Regions from separate parts of the Arthrobacter sp. TmT3-37 genome, predicted to be linked through region 2. Evidence: riboswitches for the same ligand, from Rfam matches in the RefSeq annotation. Region 2 holds a riboswitch; the other holds the start of a gene.
The links. A riboswitch is a leader RNA that binds a small molecule or an ion and turns the genes downstream of it on or off. The one in region 2 is predicted to bind cyclic di-GMP.

Region 1 (3,394 bases), 120 kb from region 2:
GAAGACCGGGGCGAGGTACCGCGCGCCGACACCGAGTGCCGTGAACCAGAGGATGCTCCCCAGGCCGGCTCCCGCTGCGAACCACCACTTCCCCGGGGTCCCGTGGGTGCTGGCCAGCGATCCCAGCAGCAGCACGGTGTCGAGGTAGACGTGCGGGTTCAGCCAGGTGAGGGCGAGGCAGGTACCGAGCGCGGCCCGCCAGGAGGTGCCCGTCCGGCTGTCGGCATCGAGCGTGCCACCCCGGACGGCCCGGCGCGCGGCAACCACCGCATAGCCGGTGAGGAAGGCTGCCCCTGCCCAGCGCACCACCTCGAGGACGACGGGGGCGCCGGTGACCACCACACCCAGTCCGCCGACTCCGAGGGCGATCAGCACGAGATCCGAGAGTGCGCACACGGTCACGACCAAGGCCACGTGGGACCGCCGCAGGCCCTGGCTCAGGACGAAGGCGTTCTGGGAGCCGATGGCGACGATCAGGGTCAGTCCGGCAGCGAGGCCGGTAGCAGCGGAAGCAATCACACCACCACGGTAGGAGTGGAAGGACCCTCAGGCCAGCTAATGATTCTTCAGTGTGGTAAGACGGGCTCATGTTTAGCATCGAACCGGCGCAGGCAAGGGCCCTCGCGGCCATCGTAGGGGAGGGTAGCTTCGAGGGGGCCGCCGCCCTGCTCTCGGTGACGCCCTCGGCGGTGAGCCAGCGCATCCGCGCACTCGAGGTGGCCGTCGGGCGTCCGGTGATCACACGCACCCGTCCGCTGCGTCCCACCGAGGCCGGCGAGGCCATCGTCCGCTTCGCACGTCAGTTCGACCTGTTGTCCGCGGACCTCGCCTCCGAGCTGGGAGCCGCCGGCGAACGGCAGCACCAGCGCATCACGATCGTCATCAACGGGGACTCGCTGCACACCTGGGTCCTGCCGGCCCTGGCACCACTCGCCGAGAGCCTGCAGGTCGAGATACTGCGGGAGGACCAGCAGCATTCCCTCGATCTGCTGCGCGACGGGACCGCCGCCGCAGCCATCACCTCCATCGCCGAGCCCGTGCAGGGATGCTCGTCCCGGCCCCTGGGCATCATGCGCTACGTCCCGGTGTGCGCGCGGGCTTTCCGGGAGAAGTGGTTCCCCGACGGTGCGGGCCCGGACCGCCTCGCGGACGCTCCCGTGATCGTCTTCGACCGCAAGGACGACCTGCAGGACCGCTACCTGCGCACCCTTACCCGGCGGCCCGTCTCCCCGCCCCGCCACTTCGTCCCGGCAGCGCAGGAGTTCGCCGACGCGATCCGGCTCGGCATGGGGTGGGGGCTGATGTCCGAACTCGAGCTGGAGGCCGGACCACCCACCGGCGACGTCAGCCCCCTCGAGCCGGGTGGCCACGTGGACGTCCCGCTCCACTGGCAGCAGTGGCGGCACGGCTCCCGGTCCCTCGATGCCGTCGGCGAGGCGGTCCTCCGCGCGTCCGCCGTCCTGCGCCGGCCGGGAGCAGGGACGGCGTGAGCGTCTCGGGCCCCTTCGGACCGGCTTCTCCTGCTGCGCACCCGCAGTGGCAGAAGTGTCACCCGACATTGCTAAGATCGTCGGGCGGGCAGCCGCTCGTCGACAAAGGCAAACCCGGTGCGAACCGGGGACGCAAAGCCACGGAACCCACGAGGTCAGCCGGGCCGCCGAAGAGAACAGGTCCACGGAGTATGCCTCGGACACGCCAAGTCAATACAGTCCTCCCAGCACGGTACTCCCCGGGGTCCACACGGACGGCGGCGGTCCTGGTGACGCCGCGCTGGGCCAACCGCCACCATCAGGCACCCGGTCATGAATAGCCCCCTCTCCGGTGACCGCCGGGCCGCCGTCGTGATCGAGGACGATCTCGACATCAGGAACCTCGTGTCCGCCATCCTCGAGCAGGGTGGCTTCCAGGTCAGCGGCGTGTCCAGCGGCCGCGAGGGTGTCGACGTCGTCCGCCGGGAACACCCGGCCGTGGTCACGCTGGACATCGGACTGCCCGATATCGACGGGTACGAGGTCCTACGGCGGATCCGCTCCACGACGGACTGCTACGTGATCGTCCTCAGCGGACGCACGGACGAGATGGACATCCTCACGGCGCTCCAGGCCGGCGCCGACGACTACGTGCTGAAGCCCTTCCGCCCCCGCGAGTTCAGGGCGCGCATCGACGCGATGCTCCGCAGGCCGCGCATCGGCCAGAACGCGCAGCACCCTCCGACACAGCCGCCCGCAGCAGCAGGACCTGCGCCAGGACCTGCGACTGCACCCGATCGTCCCACGGACGCCGGGACCGCCAAGGGGACGGCAGGCCTCCTGCGGAACGGCAGTCTCGTCGTGGACAGCGAAGCCCGCACGGCGACCTGCTCCGGCGTCGAGCTGCCGCTCACGAAGACCGAGTTCAACCTGCTCCACGAGTTGATGGCGAGCAACGGCGCCGTGCGCACGAAGGAGGAGCTGGTCCGCGTGTCCCGCGGCCGTGACTACCGCGGGTACAACTTCGTGAGCCGCACGGACGAACGTGCCATCGAGGTGCACATCGCCAACCTGCGCCAGAAACTCGCCCGATCGGAAGGCGACCCCGAGCTCATCACGACGGTGCGTGGCGTGGGCTTCCGGATCATGCCGAGGCGCGTCGATCCGGGGCAGGAGCGCGCGTCCGGCTAGTGGCGTCCCAGGTAGGTGTCGAGCAGTTCACGGACGGTATCGGTCGCACAGCCCCGGAGCAGCGCGACCGACCGCTGAGCGGCGCCGAGGTCGTCGGCAGCGAGGAAGCGCTGAGTGGCGAGTGCGGCCTGCTTCAGGCGGGTGGCTCCCACCATCGCCGCCGACGTCGTCACGCTGAGCACGGCGTCCTGGGCGGCCATGGGGTCGCCGTCCTGCAACCAGGCCTCCAGGCGGTCGATCTTTCCTTCCAGCGTCTCGGAGAAGTCGCGGGCGAAACGCTCGACGACGAACGTGTCCGGGAAGTCGCGCTCCATGTCCCGCAGGACGTCGAGGTCCAGGAGAGGCGCAGCCCTGCCCGGCGCGTCCGGGGCCCGGACGGCGTCGCCCTGTGGGAGCGCCGTCCCCTCCTGGTGCTGGCCAGGAGGCGGGGTCGGATGGATGGGCACAGTTCAAGGGTAGCGACGGCGGGAGGAGGCGGCGCGGTATCCACAGCTTCTTGCGCAAAGCTTGTGGAATGGCGGAGGCGCCCCTAGGGAGCCATCCGGCGCGTCGGGCCACTGCGCTGATTGCGGCACCGGTCGGGCAGCGTTCTTCCTCCGGGCGTTCCCTCCCGGACCGGGCATCGGCCCCGGTTCGCCGGTGACACGTACTCGCCAGTAGTCCGCAGACTGCTTATCATCGGGGTTTGGGTGTGGCTGGGGTCACATGGGGCAAGCCCTATTCCGTCACCGGGC
Region 2 (3,394 bases):
CGTCGGGCTGCTCCGTGCCCGTCTCGAGCAGCAGCGTCCTGCTGCCCATGGCGAGCGCCTGCTCCTCGATCCGTCGGAGGATCGCCGTCGCGACGCCCTGGCCCCTGCGCTCGGGAAGCACATACATCCGCTTCACCTCGAGACCTCCGTCGCCGAGCGGGCGCAGGCCCCCGCAGCCGACGGCCGTTCCATCCGCTGCCCGGGCGACGACGAAGAAGGGCACGTTGTCCGCGGTAGGGGACTCTCCGGGCTCGTGGTCCTCGCTGCCGTAGCGCACGTGCAGTTCGGCCTGCTGGGCGTTGCGCAGCGCCTCGGCGTCGGGGGCGTCGAAGGGCACGCGTTCGATCGTCAGCTCCATGCAGGGCCTGTCCTCTCGGTGTTGTGGGCGCGGCGGCACCGTCGACCGGGACGGGTGTGTTCCGGCACGGCACGCCGTGATCCTACCGGCGCCTGCCTCGGGGGGTGCGGGTTACAGGGCGATCAGGGCTTCGATGATGTCGTACGTCTCCGTGCGCGTCGTGTAGTCCACCCGGACGTCGATGAGGCGGATGGTGCCCGTGGCGTCGGCGACGACCACCGTGGGGAACGGGATGGCTGCGGTGCGGTCCATGTTGGTGCCTGCGACGTCGATGCCCAGGGCTGCGCGTGCCGCCTCGGATTCCGCGCTGGGCACCGTCACGATCCCGAGGCGCGAGGCGAGGGCGTTGCCCTCGTCCGAGTACAGCTCGAAGCGCAGTCCCGCGGCGCGTGCGGCCGCGACGGCGGTCTCGGGGGCCTGGGGGCTGATCGCGATGAGCCGAGTCCCGAACGCCTCGACGACGGGGCGGAGCTCGCGCTGGTACGTCTTCAGCGCGATGCTGCAGTACGGGCACCACGAACCGCGGTAGAACACCAAAATAGCCGCCGCGGCCCCGAGCACCTCGCCCAGACGCACCTGGCGGCCGTGCTCGTCGTGCAGGACGGCATCGGGGAGCAGGTCGCCCGCGTGCGCCGTCCCCGGGGGGATCCCGGCGCGGCGGAGATCCTCCTGCTCACGGGCGAAGACCGCTGCGAGGGCAGGGCCGACCTGCGCCTCGAACGTCGGCCTGTACTCGTCGATCTGGAATGCGATGGTGTTCGTGAACGCCGGTCTCTGCTTCATCTGTCCCCCTCAACAACACCGCGGGTGCCTCGATCCCGCAGCAGGACCCATTGTGGTGCACGTCACCGCGAATTCCCAGAGCGCCGGTCCGTCCGCGTCATAGTCCGCACCGCCCGCCACCGCGGCGCACCGAGGACTGAGACCGGTTCCGCCCGTCCCACGAGGCCGGTTCCAGCGGTGCCGGCGGGCGATCCGGGCATGCTGCGGAAGACCTGCAGGAATCCTCTGGCATCCTTCAGGCGCCCCGCCACCGTCCGACGACGACCTCCGGGACAATGGTGGAGGAGCCCCGCCGCGGCAGGGACCTCCGGCGCCCGGGCGACCGCCCGGCGACAACGGCAAACCCGGCGCGAGCCGGGGACGCAAAGCCACGGGACCCCTGCGGTCAGCCGGGCTACCGAACCAGCTAGGTGCCGACCATGACTCCACCCGCGACTCCACCCGAGACTCCCCCCGCCGCTCCCCCTCCCGCTGCCGCTTCGGCACGGACCACCGCCCACCGGCTCCCCCTCTTCTTCGCCGTGATCTCGGTCCTGCTCCTCGGGCTGACCCCTCCCCCCGCGCAGGCCGCTGCGACGATCACGCTGGGTAGCGTCTCCGGTGCACCCGGTGCGTCCGTGTCCGTCTCGGGTGCGGGGTTCCCGAAACGGACCAAGGGTACCGTCGTCGCCGGAACCGCCAGGGTGGCCGTGACCACGACCGCCGGCGGCGCCTTCCAGGCGTCGATCGTCATGCCCGCCGCTGCGGGCACCGTGACCGTCACCGCGACGGCCGGGAACGCGGTCGCGACCGCCCGCTTCACCGTCGTCGAGCCCACCCCCGTGCCGAGCGGCACAGCCAAGGCGATCCGGTTCGGCGTGGGCACAAATGGCGGGCCGGCTGCCGGCGCGGAACTGGACGAGGTGACGGCCCTCGCCGGCGAGGCGCCCTCGATCGTCCTGTCCTATAAGGACTTCAACCAGCCCGCGCCCATCGCCGAACTCGACGCCGTCCGAGCGAGGGGCGCCGAGACCCTCCTGACCTGGGAGCCCTGGACCTGGGGCGGCGGCACCGCGCAGCCCGCCTACTCGCTGGACCGCATCGCAGCCGGCGACTTCGACGCCTACCTGCGCGAATGGGGTACGGCCCTGGGCCGGTGGGGCCAGCCGGTGTACCTCCGCTTCGCCCACGAGATGAACGGGAACTGGTACCCCTGGGCGGAAGGCGTCAACGGCAACGGGACGGGAGACTACGTCGCGGCCTACCAGCACGTGCACGACGTCGTCGCGTCGACCGGTGCGACCAACATCAGCTGGGTCTGGAACCCGAACGTGCCCTACTGGGGCTCCGTCCCCCTCGACGGTCTCTATCCGGGCAGCGGGTACGTCGACGCCGTGGCACTCGACGGCTACAACTGGGGCACCTCCCCGTCGGGGGGCAGCTGGCAGGAACCGGAGGCGGTCTTCGGCGAGGGGATCGCGCAGCTCCGCCGGCTCGCTCCGGGAAAACCCGTCCTGATCGCCGAGACCGCGTCCTCGGAGGTCGGCGGATCGAAGCCCCAGTGGATCACGAACCTGTTCGGCTACCTCTCCGCCCAGCCGGACGTCGTCGCCCTCGTCTGGTTCCACATCGCGAAGGAGTCCGACTGGCGCATCAACAGCACGGCAGCGTCAGCCGACGCCTTCGCGGCGGCGCTCGCCACCCGGCGCTGACTGCCGCAACGGCTGGCAGCGCGGGCACCACCAGGTCCGGCGGCGGCCCGGATCACCGGGGACCTCGGCACGGACGCACACGGTGGTGCCGCAGCGCAGGCACGGCTTCCCGGCCCGGCCGGCCACCCAGTGCTGCTCGCCCTTGCGCGTCGTGCCCGTGGTGACCTGATGGGCACCGGGCTGGACGGCGGAGAACCGCAGGCATCGTGCGCCGAGCGCCACGAGCGCGGGGATGTCGGTGTCGGCCACGGGGGTGTCCGGGTGGATGCCGCGCAAGAAGCACAGCTCGTTGGCCCAGAGGTTGCCGAAGCCGGCGACGTTGCGCTGGTCGAGCAGGGCCGCGGCGACCCGTTCGGCGGGATCTCGGCACAGCCTGGCGGCCGCCTCCTCCGCGGACCAGTCGTCGCGCAGCGGATCGGGTCCGAGGTGCCCGACGACATCGGCCTCCGCCCGCGTGGGCAGCAGGTCGACGACGGGAAGGTTCAGTCCGTAGGCGGTGGGGCCGTCCTCGACCTCGAGGATCACCCGTGCGTCGGGCAGCAGTGCGCGCGGCAGCTTCCTG

Region 1: it holds a riboswitch for cyclic di-GMP, as region 2 does, so the genes downstream of both, ACX80U_RS08090 (response regulator transcription factor) here and ACX80U_RS07490 (glycoside hydrolase family 26 protein) in region 2, are expected to answer to the same signal.

Annotation. Positions count from the first base shown of each region.
Region 1 is NZ_JBTNDU010000004.1:214,154-217,547, reverse strand. Features, by position in the region: gene ACX80U_RS08100 (LysE/ArgO family amino acid transporter) at 1-519, opposite strand, end outside; gene ACX80U_RS08095 (ArgP/LysG family DNA-binding transcriptional regulator) at 588-1,490, shown strand; cyclic di-GMP riboswitch class I at 1,588-1,662, shown strand; gene ACX80U_RS08090 (response regulator transcription factor) at 1,803-2,660, shown strand; gene ACX80U_RS08085 (Hpt domain-containing protein) at 2,657-3,106, opposite strand.
Region 2 is NZ_JBTNDU010000004.1:98,844-102,237, reverse strand. Features, by position in the region: gene ACX80U_RS07500 (GNAT family N-acetyltransferase) at 1-358, opposite strand, end outside; gene ACX80U_RS07495 (peroxiredoxin-like family protein) at 470-1,141, opposite strand; cyclic di-GMP riboswitch class I at 1,469-1,543, shown strand; gene ACX80U_RS07490 (glycoside hydrolase family 26 protein) at 1,561-2,832, shown strand; gene ACX80U_RS07485 (DNA-formamidopyrimidine glycosylase family protein) at 2,791-3,394, opposite strand, start outside.